2 regions of the Streptococcus sp. 517s genome follow, and region 2 is predicted to be linked to the other one. Evidence: predicted binding sites of a transcription regulator. Region 2 holds the regulator's gene; the other holds the start of a gene.
The links. The regulator CtsR, encoded in region 2, represses protease genes until heat stress. The targets are predictions, from matches to a motif close to TTGGTCAAAAAAGGTCAAANA.
Positions count from the first base shown of each region.

Region 1: the regulator CtsR is predicted to act here: its motif matches at 4,358-4,378, upstream of ACVX3R_RS06380 (ATP-dependent Clp protease ATP-binding subunit).

Region 1 covers NZ_CM136847.1:1,238,981-1,247,251, forward strand. The annotation lists gene ACVX3R_RS06345 (phosphate ABC transporter ATPase) at 1-149, opposite strand, end outside; gene ACVX3R_RS06350 (HAD hydrolase family protein) at 203-976, opposite strand; gene ACVX3R_RS06355 (bifunctional methylenetetrahydrofolate dehydrogenase/methenyltetrahydrofolate cyclohydrolase) at 981-1,838, opposite strand; gene ACVX3R_RS06360 (TfoX/Sxy family protein) at 1,987-2,307, opposite strand; gene ACVX3R_RS06365 (amino acid ABC transporter ATP-binding protein) at 2,341-3,075, opposite strand; gene ACVX3R_RS06370 (amino acid ABC transporter permease) at 3,075-3,758, opposite strand; gene ACVX3R_RS06375 (DUF1797 family protein) at 3,950-4,180, shown strand; gene ACVX3R_RS06380 (ATP-dependent Clp protease ATP-binding subunit) at 4,418-6,676, shown strand; gene ACVX3R_RS06385 (GyrI-like domain-containing protein) at 6,719-7,333, opposite strand; gene ACVX3R_RS06390 (helix-turn-helix transcriptional regulator) at 7,388-8,271, opposite strand, start outside.
Region 2 covers NZ_CM136847.1:1,786,575-1,794,845, reverse strand. The annotation lists gene ACVX3R_RS08920 (Panacea domain-containing protein) at 110-598, shown strand; gene ACVX3R_RS08915 (hypothetical protein) at 567-1,157, shown strand; gene ACVX3R_RS08910 (CtsR family transcriptional regulator) at 1,565-2,023, shown strand; gene ACVX3R_RS08905 (ATP-dependent Clp protease ATP-binding subunit) at 2,025-4,457, shown strand; gene bgrR (response regulator transcription factor BgrR) at 4,709-5,362, shown strand; gene bgrS (sensor histidine kinase BgrS) at 5,359-6,699, shown strand; gene ACVX3R_RS08890 (isoprenylcysteine carboxyl methyltransferase family protein) at 6,808-7,335, shown strand; gene ACVX3R_RS08885 (GAG-binding domain-containing protein) at 7,418-8,271, shown strand, end outside.

The sequences.
Region 1 (8,271 bases), 550 kb from region 2:
GTTTGACGTTTATGAAATTTTTCGTAAGCTATAAATTTAGCAATTTTTTCTAATTCCCACTCTTGAATATTTGGATAATCAAACAGTGCTAAGTGGTATATTCCATCCCATTGTAAACTATATTCTCCATTATAAATTTTTAAAATCATCTAATCACCTCACTCCATTATACTACAAAAGGAGGTTCAGACCTCCTTCTACACTATTTCCCCTTAAATTCCGCAAAGGTCTGTAAGATTTTAGCCGCTACTGCTGGAGAAGGAGCTCCTTTTAGCTCTAACGTGTCATCTGCATATGGAGTAAGGCCAGCAAAGTCTCCTATCTGAACTGAATAGAGCGACGTTTTAAACAGTTCAATATCGTTTTGGTCATTTCCAAAAGCGATGAAGTTCTCCCCACATAACTTTTCAACAGTTGTCGCCTTATGAGTATCCAAGGGATTAACATAAAGGCACTTTTCATGCGCATGATAGGAGAGATGAGCCTGTCCTAGTCTTTCTAGCTGACCAAGCAGATCATCAAGCAAATTCTCATGGTCACCCATATAAACGACTACCTTAATCGGAGTCCCTAAGTCCTCAAGTTTCTGATGACGAGCCACCTTTAGGGGATCCACACTGGAAATAAATGGAATCTTCTCTACAATCTGACCGCTATAGTCAAAGCAATCATCTGCAAAAAAAGGGAGATTGTAGGTCTGGCAATAATCCACTAGCGCATGATAAACTCTAGCATCGAGATTCCTTTCGAAGATAGCCTGCCCCAGATGATAGGCTACGCCACCATTCAATCCTATGACCAAGCGCTGACTGAGTTCAGGGCCTAATAAACCCAAGCAATCCCTATAAGAACGGGCTGAGGCAAACACAAGCTCATGCCCATAATCTTCAGCCTTTAAAAGAACCTGCTGAATCTCCTCATCAATGGTCATGTAGTCAAAAGATAGCGTTCCATCCAGGTCAAATACGAATTTCATCTTCCTAGTCCTCGTTCAGTGTTCGAAGCGCTGCCTGATAGGTTTGCTCCATTAGCATGGTAATAGTCATAGGTCCAACTCCACCAGGTACAGGTGTGATGTGACTAGCAAGTGGTGCAACCGCATCATAATCAACATCTCCACAAAGCTTGCCATTTTCATCTCGGTTCATCCCAACGTCAATGACAACCGCTCCCGGTTTGACAAAGTCAGCAGTCACAAACTTAGCGCGACCGATTGCAACCACAAGAATATCTGCCTTAGCAGTCACCTTGGCAAGATGATGGGTGCGTGAGTGAGTCAAAGTCACAGTCGCATTCTTGGCTAAAAGAAGCTGAGCCATTGGTTTCCCAACGATATTTGAGCGACCGATAACAACCGCATTTTTACCTTCTAGATCAATCCCATATTCATGAAACATCTCCATAATTCCTGCAGGTGTTGAAGGAATCATAACTGGATGACCAGACCAGAGGCGACCCATGTTTAGGGGATGGAAACCATCCACGTCTTTTTCGGGGTCAATGGCTAATAAAACTGCCTCTTCATCGATATGTTTTGGCAAAGGTAACTGGACCAAAATCCCATGCCAAGCTGGATCTTGATTGTATTTGGCAATCAAGTCTAATAATTCCGCTTGGGTAATGGTCTCTGGAACTCGCACTACTTCACTACGGAAGCCAGCAGCGAGAGCTGACCGTTCCTTATTGCGAACGTAGACTTGGCTGGCAGGATTGTCTCCCACCAAAATCACTACCAATCCTGGAACTAGACCTGTTTCTTCTTTTAGTTTGGCCGTCTTTTCAGCCAACTGTCCTTGTAACTTAGCTGCAAGAGCCTTCCCATCGATAATCTGAGCCATATCTCTTCTCTTTTCTATCAAATATCTTCTATTATAACAAAAAACACCTTGTCATTCTAACATTTCTTGACTAATAGACCTTATAGTCTGAAACTATAAGAAAAAGCTCGTATCGAGCTTTTATGCCTATTTATACTAGGTAAATTTGTCATGCTTTCTTTTTGACTTTTGGAGACGGTAAGACTTCATACATATCCTTAATTAATCTCGTTAGAAATGACTTATCTTCAATATCTTCTATCAAAATCATCTCCTTAGCTCCTTCATAAGGACGTTCAAGCCTAGTCTGTCCCAGTTGATCCATGACTACCTTCACAGGCTTCAGTAACAGACGATTATCATAGATTCCCCCAATAATCTTCCCACGATAATAAAGGATATACTCTCCCATCATAGGACGATAACTTATCTCCTCTAACTCCGATAGCTGTTCGAGAATAAAATCTAAATATTCTTTACTGGAAGACATAATGCCTACTCCATTTCTTCTAAAAATGAGGTCTTACAAAACCTTACTCAAAAATTCCTTGGTCCGTTGTTCTTTTGTTTGATCGAAAATCTCCTCTGGTGTTCCATCTTCGACAACAACTCCATCCGCCATAAAGATAACACGGTCTGCTACCTCACGCGCAAAGCCCATTTCATGAGTCACAATCACCATAGTCATCCCTGATTTAGCGAGGTCTTGCATAACAGCTAGGACTTCTCCAACCATCTCAGGGTCTAGGGCTGAAGTCGGCTCATCAAAAAGCAAAACATCTGGTTCCATAGCAAGTCCACGTGCAATGGCAATCCGTTGTTGCTGACCACCTGACAAACTCTGTGGATAGGCCGTTGCCTTATCTGGCAAGCCAACTTTTTCTAACAGTTCCTGTGCTCTTTTCTCCGCAACTTCCTTGCTTTCACCTTTGGTTTTAATTGGTGACAAAGTGATATTTTCCATCACTGTCATATTGGGAAAGAGGTTGAATTGTTGGAATACCATACCCATCTTTTCACGCATAGCAAAAAGGTCATTTTTCTTATCTGTGATATCAACTCCTTCAAAGATAACCTTACCTTTACTTGCTTCTTCAAGGAGATTCATCGAACGAAGGAGAGTTGATTTCCCGCTCCCTGACGGACCGATAATGACCACAACTTCTCCACGTTTAATCTCAAGATTGATGCCTTTTAAAACTTCATTTTTCCCAAAAGACTTATGTAGTTCTTCAATTTTAATCAAGGTTTCTGTCATTATTTCTTGTCTCCTTGTCCAATATGTTTTTCAAATGCTTTCAACGCCACTGTCAAAACAGAGGTCATAATCAAATAGTAAAAGGCTGCAAATAAAAGGGGAGTCAATGGTAAATAAGTTGTTGTTGCTACTGTCGTTGCACCATTCCACAACTCCATCACCCCAATCGCAGACAAGAGGGAACTATCCTTGATAATGGTGATAAATTCATTTCCCAGAGCTGGAAGAATATTTTTGATAGCTTGTGGCAAAATGACATAACGCATGGCATTTTTCGGACGAATACCTAGAGAATATGCGGCCTCTAATTGCCCTTTAGGAACGGCATTGATCCCCGCACGAACAGTTTCTGAAACGTAAGCACCACTGTTCATAGAAATAATCAGAATACCAGGAATCAAACGAGAAAGATCAACTCCTAAAATTCCCACTTGAATAGTTGGAGCATTGATATGCATAAGAGCAAAGGCAATCATAATCTGAACCATCATCGGAGTTCCACGGAAGATCCAAACATACACATTTGCAAACCAAACGAGCGGTTTAAAGCGTGAACGTTGGGCAAAGGCCAGTAACACACCTATAATGGTCCCTAAGCAGACAACAAAGATGGAAATCAATACGGTAATCAGAGCACCATAGTTAAAATATGGTAAATACTTTGGTAAAAAAGAAAAATTCATATTCAATCAACTTTCTATGTATTGGATTGTATGATTATAACATGAATTGAATTAAAATGCAATCCTTTTTCTCTAATTTTAACAACTAACTTGATAGAATGGAGAAATAGAGAGAAATCACAGTTTTTTTCTAGTCAACTACCTCTTGTTTATGGTAAAATAGAAACGATAAGAAATGGAGGAGAATCAAAATGGAATCACATTTGGTTAGAATCATTAACCGCCTAGAAGCAATGACAAAAGATGGTGGAAATCTAAAACGTAATTTTGAACGTGAAGGTGTTGTTGTCGCAGAAGTTGCATACAGCCATGACGAAGAAAACGGATCACTCTTCACCCTTCGCGATGTAGAAGCTCGTGAAACTTATACCTTTGATAGCATTGATTTGATTGCAATGGAGATCTACGAACTTCTTTACTAATATAAAAACAACGGGCAGTAAGGCCCGATGAATGAGAATCCTTTTTGTCACCACAAATGGGATTTTTTCTTACCTTCAATGTCGCTTGATTCTCCATAAATCCTTCTTTTAAAAACGACCACTTCCCAATCTTTTTACTTGCTTTACACCTTAATCATGCTATAATGAGAGTATAAAACTTTGACTATTCTTGACCTTTTTCTTAGACCAAGAATAAGAATGAAATGAGGTAGATGTATGCTCTGTCAAAACTGTAAAATTAACGACTCAACAATTCATCTGTATACCAATATCAATGGACAGCAAAAGCAAATTGATCTCTGTCAAAACTGCTATAAAATTATCAAAACAGATCCAAATAATACCCTCTTTAAAGGAATGACTGACTTAAACAATCATGACTTTGATCCATTTGGCGACTTTTTCAATGATTTGAACAATTTCAGACCTTCTTCTAATAACATTCCTCCCACTCAATCAGGTGATGGTCACGGTGGAAATGGGGGTTATGGGCCTCAAAACCGTGGTCCACTTCAAACACCTCCTAGCCAAGAAAGAGGACTCCTAGAGGAATATGGTATCAACGTAACTGAGATTGCTCGTCGGGGAGATATTGACCCTGTTATCGGTCGAGATGAGGAGATTATCCGCGTTATCGAAATCCTCAACCGTCGAACCAAGAACAACCCTGTCCTTATCGGAGAACCTGGTGTTGGTAAAACAGCCGTTGTCGAAGGTTTAGCTCAGAAGATTGTCGATGGCGATGTTCCCCATAAACTCCAAGGCAAGCAAGTTATCCGTTTGGATGTGGTTAGTCTAGTTCAAGGAACAGGTATTCGAGGCCAATTTGAAGAACGTATGCAAAAACTCATGGAAGAAATCCGCAAACGAGAGGACATCATCCTCTTTATCGATGAAATCCATGAAATTGTTGGCGCAGGATCAGCAGGTGATGGCAATATGGATGCAGGCAATATCCTCAAACCTGCCCTTGCCCGTGGTGAATTGCAACTGGTCGGTGCCACTACTCTCAATGAATACCGTATCATTGAAAAAGATGCTGCTCTAGAGCGCCGTATGCAGCCTGTCAAGGTAGATGAACCAACTGTCGAAGAAACCATTACCATCCTCAAAGGGGTTCAAAAAAAATACGAAGACTACCATCATGTCAAGTACACAGACGCTGCTATCGAAGCTGCTGCCAATCTTTCCAACCGCTACATCCAAGACCGCTTCTTGCCTGACAAAGCTATTGACCTTTTAGACGAAGCTGGTTCAAAGATGAATCTGACACTGAACTTTGTTGATCCTAAAGTGATTGATCAGCGTTTGATTGAGGCTGAGAATCTCAAAGCTCAGGCTACACGAGAGGAAGACTTTGAAAAGGCTGCTTATTTCCGCGATCAGATTGCCAAGTACAAAGAAATGCAAAAGAACAAGGTGACCGATCAGGATACTCCAATTATCAGCGAGAAAACCATTGAACATATCATTGAGCAGAAAACCAATATTCCTGTTGGAGAACTCAAAGAAAAAGAACAGTCTCAGCTTATCCATCTAGCAGACGACCTCAAAGCTCATGTCATTGGTCAAGATGAAGCTGTCGATAAGATTGCCAAAGCCATCCGTCGTAATCGTGTTGGACTTGGTACTCCCAACCGCCCAATCGGAAGTTTCCTCTTTGTCGGACCAACTGGTGTCGGTAAGACAGAACTTTCCAAACAACTAGCCATTGAGCTCTTTGGTTCTGCTGACAGCATGATTCGCTTTGATATGAGTGAATACATGGAAAAACACAGTGTGGCTAAATTAGTCGGTGCTCCTCCAGGCTATGTAGGCTATGATGAAGCTGGTCAACTGACTGAAAAGGTTCGTCGCAATCCTTACTCACTCATCCTTCTCGATGAAGTTGAAAAAGCCCACCCAGATGTGATGCACATGTTCCTTCAAGTCTTGGACGATGGTCGTTTGACTGATGGGCAAGGACGCACAGTTAGCTTTAAGGATGCTATCATTATCATGACCTCAAATGCGGGTACCGGTAAGGCCGAAGCCAGCGTTGGTTTTGGAGCTGCTCGTGAAGGACGTACCAACTCTGTTCTCGGCGAACTCGGTAACTTCTTTAGCCCAGAGTTTATGAACCGTTTTGACGGCATCATCGAGTTCAAAGCTCTCAGCAAGGACAACCTTCTCCAAATCGTCGAACTCATGCTAGCGGATGTCAACAAACGCCTCTCCAGCAACAATATCCACCTCGATGTGACAGACAAGGTCAAGGAAAAATTGGTTGACTTAGGTTATGATCCAAAAATGGGGGCACGCCCACTCCGCCGTACCATTCAAGACCATATTGAGGATGCCATCACTGACTTCTACCTTGAAAATCCAAGTGAAAAAGACCTCAAAGCAGTTATGACAAGCAATGGTAAGATTCAAATCAAATCTGCCAAAAAAACTGAAAAAATCAAAGAGAATACTTCTGAAAGAGAAGATTAGAACTCATAAAAAAGAACAGGAAATCTTGTTTCCTGTTCTTTTTTAATTCTCTTCTTGAACTTGATAGCGAAGAATTGTTTTTAATTTGCTTGGCTCCGTTCGATGAAGGTTATTGAGATAAATTTCTCGGTGGACTTCCGAAGTTCTTTTGAGCTTATGAAGTTGACAAAAATGCTCCATCTCTGCAAAAGTCTCATTTTCAGTATCAAAAGGTCCTACATGAATCATAGCAAGGCTTTGGCCTTCTTCTATCTTTTCAAAACGAACAGCCTCATAGAGAGGATTTGGCTTCTTGATTTTGACCTCTTCCAGAGCTTCCTCAAATAGTTCTCTCGTAATAAAATCGGGTTGCCCAATCATAATGCTATAAGAAAGCTCACTTTTTACCAGCTCTCCTTTCTTCTCCTTTTTCCATACCCCTTCTAAAGGAAAGACAGTAAAATCAGTGTAAACCTCATCCAGAGGAGCTTTTTTATACTTCATCTTTATCGCATAGGCTAAGGCATATAAGGCCCCTACTCGTTCTGAAAAATCTTCTTGATTTGGATCGCCTTTACCATCAATCACGATATAGGATTGACCTGGCACCTGCAAGATGCTGGGCCTAGCCTTCACTTGATAAAGAGCTTTTGCTTCTTTTCTCCATTCGTATTTCATTTGGTTCTTCTCCTTTCTGTCTCTAGTATAACACCAAAACCCTGACATCTTTTGTCAAGGTTTGTAAAGTTTTTGGATTTTTTCTACTCTAGAAAGTAGTTCCTTCTTCACATAATCGGGTTCGAGTATTTCCACTCCATCTAAATAAGACAGGAGGTAAGTATACATGCTTTCGTGCTCTGGTAAGACTGTCTTGACATAGTAGTAGCCATCTTTCCCCAAGCTAATCGCATCTTCTGAAAAATCTTCATCAACCCGGAAAGCAAGCTTGGGACTAAACTTCAAGGAAACTTCGATTTGATGTGCCACTTGATCTGAACCATCAACCCAATCCTCCACATTTTTCTGCTTCACAGTTTCAGTTGTTAGGTGATAGTTCCTAATTCTGGATAATTTGAAAAAACGCCACTCTTCTTTCAAACAACAGTAGGCATGAAGATACCAATCTCTCTTTTTAAATATGAGTTTAAAAGGTTCAACTGTACGAACCGTTTTCTGACCACTCCCACCCAGATAAGTGACCACCAGTCGCCTCTTCTCTAGAATAGCTTGTTTGATGTTATCAAATAATTCTTTTTGACCTTCTCGCTTTCTCCAGTCAGTCAAGTCTACCTCTATCCAAGGGCTGGTAGAAACTTGAAAAATAGATTCCAATTTTTCAAGCAACAGGTCTTGCCTATCATTGGTCAGGGCTTGAAGCCCTTGCAAAGATGACAGAAGTTCTAATTTTTCATCCTCCGATACGAGAGTACGATCCAGAACAAAGTCTTTCATTAAAAAGATTCCGCCCGCCTTTCCAGGTACTGAATATAGAGGGATTCCCGCCATACTCAACCGCTCAATATCGCGATAAATCGTTCGTACAGATACTTCAAATAATCGGGCTAATTCAGGAGCCGTTGTACTGCCTTTTTCTAAAAGTAGGTATAGGATACGAA
Region 2 (8,271 bases):
AGTTATATTGAGAATGGTTATATGATTTAATCAATTTAATAACAAAAAACAAACGCAGGTGACAGATGTGGTACTTGTGTTTTTTTTGTTTACCTATAAGGAGTTAAATATGAATAAGGAATACTATTTTGATAGTGTTGATGTTTTAATAAAACATCTTTTATATAAGTTTTCTGAATTATCTCCATTGAAATTACAGAAAAGTTTATATTTTCTATTTGCTTTTTACGCTGGTACATATTCAGGTAGAGATGAAATTGGAGTAAAAGAGGAAAATCACGACTTCCCTAAATACTTATTTAAAGGGAATTTTGAAGCATGGACATATGGGCCCGTTATTAGAGATGTTTATCAAAAAAATAAAAACGGTGAGTATCACGCTAAGGAATATGATTTTGGAGATGGACCTATTGACATAGAAATTAATAATTTTATAAATGATGTTGGAAGCATGATAGTGAAAAAATCTGACTTTGCACTTGTTGATAGAAGCCACGAAGATAGAAGCTGGAAGGAAGCAATAGAAAAAGGAAATTCTACTCCTATTTCTATGGAAGATATTGCAAATGAGTACAAAGAAATTATCCAATCTGCTTGATAGTAATCCAATTCAAAGTAAGAGTAGTAAGAAAACAAATATAGAGCCAGAAAATAGCATTGAAAGCGATCCTTTAAAGCCTGAAAAACCTAGAGAATTTGAACTGTATTCAAGTGACGTAATAAAGTCGAAACATTCAAAATATAAACTATATCCAGAAGATCAATTTACTAATTTTCTAAAAGAAGATGTTGTTCAAAATTTTGTAAATAATATAAATTTATTTTGGCCAGATTTAAAAAAATTAAATGAACATGACATGGATGAGACTGACTATTTTTCTCTAACTGAAACAGCTCAGTTGCGTCTAGAGAGAATTTTCAAACTATATTTAACTAGAGAATTTTCAATAACAAACATAAATAAGATTAAACTTAGGACTAACGAGTTAGATAAGTCAACATCATTTAGGGTATTTGTAATTTTGGAAGGAGAAAAATATCTAGTTTTTTTATTAGATCCACTTCACCTTGTTGTTACTGATAGAAGAACTAGAGAAAATGATGTTTTTAAAGCCAATAAAGGTAATGGAACATGTATGAGTAAGTATCTAAAGTAAAAAAGATCCTATACTATAACTGGTATCAAGTCATCTTTCTCTTAAACTCATTAATTTTTGTGTTTAGGAAAATTGAATAATAGTCAAAATATACTATAACTTAAGTAAGTGGTAGGTTTTTGAGTACCCATTAGTACGAGGATGCCTACCATTTTTTGTAGATAAAAAGCACGTCTGACCGTGCTAGTTTCTTGCCTGCTGAACTCGTCAATATTACGCCCTTTTCAGGGCTCTTTTTGTGGACTTTTTTAGGGACTTTCAAGAAAAACTAAGGCGATTTAATGCCTAAATGTTTTTAAAGAAAGTCAGTATTTTCAAGGGCTGAGCTTTAAAAATTTGACTTATAGAGTGTTAAATGATAGTATAGTCAAAGATAGTCAAGGTTCAAAGAAGGAGTTTGATTTACTATGAGATTTAAAAATACATCAGATCATATCGAAGCCTATATCAAGGCTATTTTAGACCAATCTGGTATCGTGGAATTGCAACGGAGCCAGTTAGCAGATACCTTTCAGGTTGTACCGAGCCAGATCAACTATGTCATCAAGACCCGCTTTACGGAAAGCAGAGGTTACTTGGTTGAGAGCAAGCGTGGTGGCGGAGGCTACATTCGAATAGGGCGGATTGAATTTTCCAGTCATCATGAGATGCTCCGCGATTTGCTTTACTCGATTGGTGAGCGAGTTAGTCAGGAGATTTATGAGGATATTCTCCAGCTTTTGGTGGAGCAGGACTTGATGACCAAGCAGGAAATGACCTTGCTGACTTCAGTAGCAACAGATCGTGTCCTAGGAGAAGAATCCTCAGTTGTCCGTGCCAATATGCTCCGACAGCTATTACAAGAGGTAGATAGAAAAGAGAAGTAATATGAACTATTCAAAAGCATTGAATGAATGTATCGAGAGTGCCTACATGGTTGCGAGCCATTTTGGAGCTCGTTATCTAGAGTCTTGGCATTTATTGATTGCCATGTCCAATCACAGTTACAGTGTGGCAGGTGCGACTCTAAATGATTATCCTTATGAAATGGACCGTTTAGAAGAGGTTGCGTTGGAACTGACTGAAACGGACTATAGCCAAGACGAAACCTTTACGGAATTGCCCTTTTCCCATCGTTTGGAGGTCCTCTTTGCAGAAGCAGAGTATGTAGCCTCAGTGGTCCACGCAAAGGTGCTAGGGACAGAACATGTCCTCTATGCGATCTTGCATGACGGCAATGCCTTGGCAACTCGCATCTTGGAGAGAGCAGGCTTTTCTTATGAAGACCAGAGAGATCAGATCAGAATTGCTGCTCTTCGTCGCAATCTAGAAGAACGTGCAGGATGGACAAGAGAAGATCTCAAGGCTTTGCGTCAACGTCATCGCACAGTAACTGACAAGCAAAATTCCATGGCCAATATGATGGGCATGCCTCAAGCTCAAAGTGGTGGTCTAGAGGATTACACGCATGACCTGACGGAGCAAGCGCGCTCTGGCAAGTTAGAGCCAGTTATCGGTCGTGACAAGGAAATTTCGCGTATGATTCAGATTTTGAGTCGGAAGACCAAGAACAATCCTGTCTTGGTTGGAGATGCGGGTGTCGGGAAAACAGCTCTGGCACTTGGGCTTGCCCAGCGTATTGCTAGTGGGAATGTACCAGCTGAAATGGCAAAGATGCGCGTTCTAGAGCTTGATTTGATGAATGTCGTTGCAGGAACACGTTTCCGTGGTGACTTTGAAGAGCGCATGAACAACATCATCAAGGATATCGAGGAAGACGGCAAAGTGATCCTCTTTATCGATGAACTTCACACCATCATGGGTTCTGGTAGCGGTATTGACTCGACTCTGGATGCGGCCAATATCTTGAAGCCAGCCTTGGCTCGTGGAACTTTGAGAACAGTTGGTGCAACCACTCAGGAAGAATACCAAAAACACATTGAAAAAGACGCAGCTCTTTCTCGTCGTTTTGCAAAAGTGACGATTGAAGAGCCAAGTCTAGCTGACAGTATGACTATTTTGCAAGGTTTGAAGGCTACCTATGAGAAACACCATCGTGTGCAAATCACAGATGAAGCTGTTGAAACAGCTGTCAAGATGGCGCATCGTTACTTGACCAGTCGTCACTTACCAGACTCTGCTATCGACCTTTTAGATGAAGCGGCAGCAACAGTGCAAAACAAATCCAAGCATGTGAAAGCAGACGAATCCGGCTTGAGTCCAGCTGACAAGGCCTTGATGGATGGCAAGTGGAAACAAGCTGCCCAGTTAATAGCAAAAGAGCAGGAAGTCCCTGTCTATAAAGACTTGGTAACAGAATCTGAAATTTTGACGACTTTGAGTCGTTTATCAGGGATTCCAGTTCAAAAACTGACTCAGACTGATGCTAAGAAGTATCTAAATCTTGAAGCTGAACTACACAAACGTGTCATCGGTCAAGATCAAGCTGTTTCAAGTATTAGTCGTGCGATTCGCCGCAACCAGTCAGGAATTCGTAGTCACAAGCGTCCGATTGGTTCCTTTATGTTCCTAGGGCCGACAGGAGTCGGTAAGACCGAATTGGCAAAGGCTCTGGCAGAAGTCCTCTTTGATGACGAATCAGCCCTTATCCGCTTTGATATGAGTGAGTATATGGAGAAATTCGCAGCTAGCCGTCTCAATGGAGCTCCTCCGGGCTATGTGGGCTACGAAGAAGGTGGGGAGTTGACTGAGAAGGTTCGCAACAAACCTTACTCCGTTCTCCTCTTTGATGAGGTAGAGAAGGCCCACCCAGATATCTTTAATGTTCTCTTGCAGGTTTTGGACGACGGTGTCTTGACAGATAGCAAGGGACGCAAGGTTGACTTCTCAAACACCATTATCATCATGACGTCAAACCTTGGTGCGACAGCCCTTCGTGATGACAAGACGGTCGGCTTTGGAGCCAAAGATATTCGTTTTGACCAGGAAAATATGGAAAAACGCATCTTTGAAGAGTTGAAAAAAACTTATCGACCAGAGTTTATCAACCGTATTGATGAAAAGGTGGTCTTCCACAGCTTGGATAGCGAACACATGCAGGAAATCGTTAAGATTATGGTTAAACCATTGATTGCTAGCCTAGCAGAGAAAGGCATCGACTTGAAACTGCAAGCTTCAGCGTTGAAGTTACTAGCAAGCCAAGGTTATGATCCAGAAATGGGAGCTCGCCCACTTCGCAGAACCCTGCAAACAGAAGTGGAAGACAAGTTGGCAGAACTCCTTCTCAAGGGAGAACTGGTAGCAGGCAAAACTCTCAAAATCGGTGTCAAAGCTGGCCAACTAAAATTTGATATTGCTTAAAAATGGAGAATCAGGAGCAATCCTGATTTTTTTGTATTTATTTTTATGAAACCAAAGGAAACAAGTTGACAATATGTAAATATTGGTTATAATAAGAATAGATATTAAGATTTGTATAGAATGAAAAAGAGCAGAGTTTCCTGAAATTTCCACCATTTCAATAGAGCCCTGTTTCTTTTTTTGCGTATGAAATGAAAATAATGTAAACCTAGCAAAAGAGTGAATTTTAGATAGGTTAAGAAGGGGAATAGATGAACATTTTAGTTGTAGATGATGAGGATATGATTAGAGAGGGGGTAGCTGCTTTTTTGAGAGAAGAAGGCTATCATGTTATTCTAGCAAAGGATGGGCAGGAGGCTTTGGATAAATTTCATGAGTTCCCTATTCATCTGATGGTCTTGGATCTGATGTTACCAAAGCGGAGTGGATTTGAGGTGTTAAAAGAAATTAATGGAAATCATGATATTCCTGTAATCGTCTTAAGTGCGCTCGGAGATGAGGAAACTCAGATGCAGGTATTTGACCTTTATGCTGATGATCATGTGACAAAACCATTTTCACTAGTGCTCCTAGTCAAGCGTATTCAAGCCCTGCTTAGGCGTTACTATGTTGTGGGGGATATTTGGCATTATCAAGATGTGACAGTGGATTTCACATCTTACCAAGCTCGAGTCAAGAACGAGGAGGTTGCAATTAAGCCAAAAGAATTGTTGGTTTTAAAATGTTTGATCCAACATAAGAACCAGGTCTTGAGTAGAGAGCAGATACTCGAGTCTATCTCAAATGATTTTGCAGATTTGCCTCTTGATAGAGTAGTTGATGTTTACATTCGAAATCTTCGTAAGAAGTTGGATCTGGATTGTATTGTAACAGTGAAAAATGCCGGATATAAAATTAGCTTATGATAAAAAACCCTAAATTATTAACCAAATCATTTTTAAGAAGTTTTTCGCTTTTAGGTGCAATTGCTTTGGTCATCCACATTGCGATCTATCTGACCTTTCCTTTTTATTACATTCAGCAAGAGGGTGAGAAGTTTAATGAGAGTGCGACTATTATGAGCAGGTACTTAGAAGGCAAAAATTTTCATGAACTGCCTAGCTTGCTGGAGTCCTATTCGAAGTCTCTTCGCATCTCTGCCCATTTGAAAGATGATGTACTGGACAAGAGAATTTCCCTTGTGCATGACTTGGAAATAAAGGAAGGCAGTCCCACTAACTATATCGTAACGATTGACCGTCAGATTACGACAGTTGATGGTAAAAAGGTAACCATTCAATTTATTCAAGGTGTGGATATTTATAAAGAGGCAACACGGATTATGCTTCTCTATCTCCCTTATACCTTTCTAGCAACGCTTGTATTTGCTTTTCTCTTTTCCTACTTCTATACGAAACGTTTATTGGAGCCTCTCTTTTATATCTCAAAGGTTACAGGTAAGATGCAGGAGTTGGATCATGATATTCGCTTTGATGAAACGCGAAAGGATGAAGTTGGGGAAGTTGGAAAGCAAATCAATGATGTGTATGAAAACTTGCTGACAGTCATTGATGAATCTGAGAGGAGAAATGAACGGATCATCAGGTTGCAAAAGCAGAAAGTTTCTTTTGTTCGTGGAGCGTCACATGAGTTGAAAACCCCTTTAGCCAGTCTTCGAATTATTCTAGAGAATATGCAGTACAATGTTGGAGATTATAAAGACCACCCTAAGTATATAGCAAAGAGTATCGATCAAATTGATCAAATGAGTCACTTGCTCGAAGAAGTTTTGGAGTCCTCTAAGTTCCAAGAGTGGACAGAGTGTAGCGAGACCTTGATAGTCCAGACTGTTTTGACGGATGTTTTATCTCGCTATCAGGAATTAGCACGCTCAAGAGGAATAGAAATTGAAAATCAATTGACAGATGCTACTAGGGTCATCATGAGTCTCAAGGCATTGGATAAGGTTTTGACAAACCTGATTAGTAATGCAATTAAATATTCAGATAAAAATGGGCGCGTAATCCTATCCGAGCAAGATGGCTATCTTTCTATCAAAAATACCTGCCAACCTCTTAATCAAGAAGAGTTGAATCATTTGTTTGATATTTTTTACCACTCTCAAGTTGTTACAGACAAGTCTGAAGGGTCTGGTTTGGGACTCTATATCGTGAATAACATCCTAGAAAGTTATCAAATGTCCTATAGTTTTCTCCCTTATGAACAGGGAATGGAATTTAAAATTTGCTTGCAAGCAGATTAATTGTATAAAGCAAAAGAACGGAAATCTCTCCGTTCTTTTTTGCTAAAGTTCACATAGGTTTAACATGAGAATATTATTTTAAATATAGAAAAAAGAAAGGATACTGGTATGGTATTAGCGATTATTTTGTTAACCTTCCTCGTTCGATTGATTTTTTTAAAACGTTCGATGGAGAATGAAAAACGAATCCTTAGCAATGGCGGGAAAGAATTTGGAGTTGAGAATACAAAACGATTAACGATGGCTCATATTGTCTTCTATCTCTCTTGCTTCGTTGAAGCAATGGTGCACAAGACAAGGTTTGATGGCATGAGCATGGTTGGTTTAGTTTTGCTTATTTTTTCCATGTTGATGTTATTGCTGGTCATTCACTTGTTGGGAGATATTTGGACAGTAAAGCTTATGCTTGTCAATAATCACAAATATGTAGATCATCCTCTCTTTCGAATTGTGAAACATCCCAATTACTTTTTAAATGTTCTCCCTGAGCTAGTTGGTTTAGCTTTGGTGAGTCATTCTTACGTAACTTTTATCTTTATTTTTCCTGTCTATGCGGTTATTCTTTATCAAAGAATAGCAGAAGAAGAGAAATTACTGCAAGAAGTTATCATTCCTAATGGAAGAATGAAAGGATAGCGAAAATAATATAGCAAATTTCATATACAATTCATATTGGCAGGATATACTGTAGTTAATTAAAATCGTGGAGGATATAGATATGTTTAAATCAAATCATGAACGAAGAATGCGTTATTCCATTCGTAAATTTAGTGTAGGAGTAGCTAGTGTACTAGTAGCTAGCTTCTTTATGGGGAGTGTTGCTCATGCTGGTGAGATGAGCTCGAGTGCACCCACAAATAGTGCTAAGGTCACTGAACAAACTTCATCTAAGGATAAGGCAGGAGAAAACAAAGAAACTTCTTCTGAAAATAATAAAAAAACAGAGCCAGCTAGAGAAACTTTGAAAGATGCAAAAGAAAAATTAATAAAAGAGCTAGCGGAAAGTGACCTTCCTGCAGATAAAAAAGCAGCATATAAGCAGAAAATCGAACAGGCGAATGATACAGGAAGCTTGCTTTCGATAGATAATGATTTTCATCTAGACTTACTAGAACACCATGAAAAGCAGCATATGGAACAAGAAAGGAAGGAAAAAGAAAATCAATCGAAAGATGAAAACAAGGTAGTTCCTCCGACTAAGGAGAGCTCGGAACAGTCTCAAGATACTTCTACAAAAGAGAACACAGGTGCGGTCGCTGAAATTCAAAAACGTTTAAAAGAAGAAATTAGAAAAGGTACTCTACCAACTGAGCGGAAAGATTCCTTGATAAAAGAGATTGAGGGAGAAGATGACCGTGATAACCTAGAAACTTTGGAGAATAGTTATAGAGAGCTGGAAGATACTTTCAAAAAAATCAATGAAGAACTCGACCATCAAAAGAAATTGATTAGCGATATGGCAACTACAAAAGGTATCACTGAAGAGGATAAAAGTTCTTTAGTAGGCGAAATCAATAAAATCAAAGAGCGAGTTGTAAATGATTTTAAGAACGAGTCGGATAAACCGCTCCA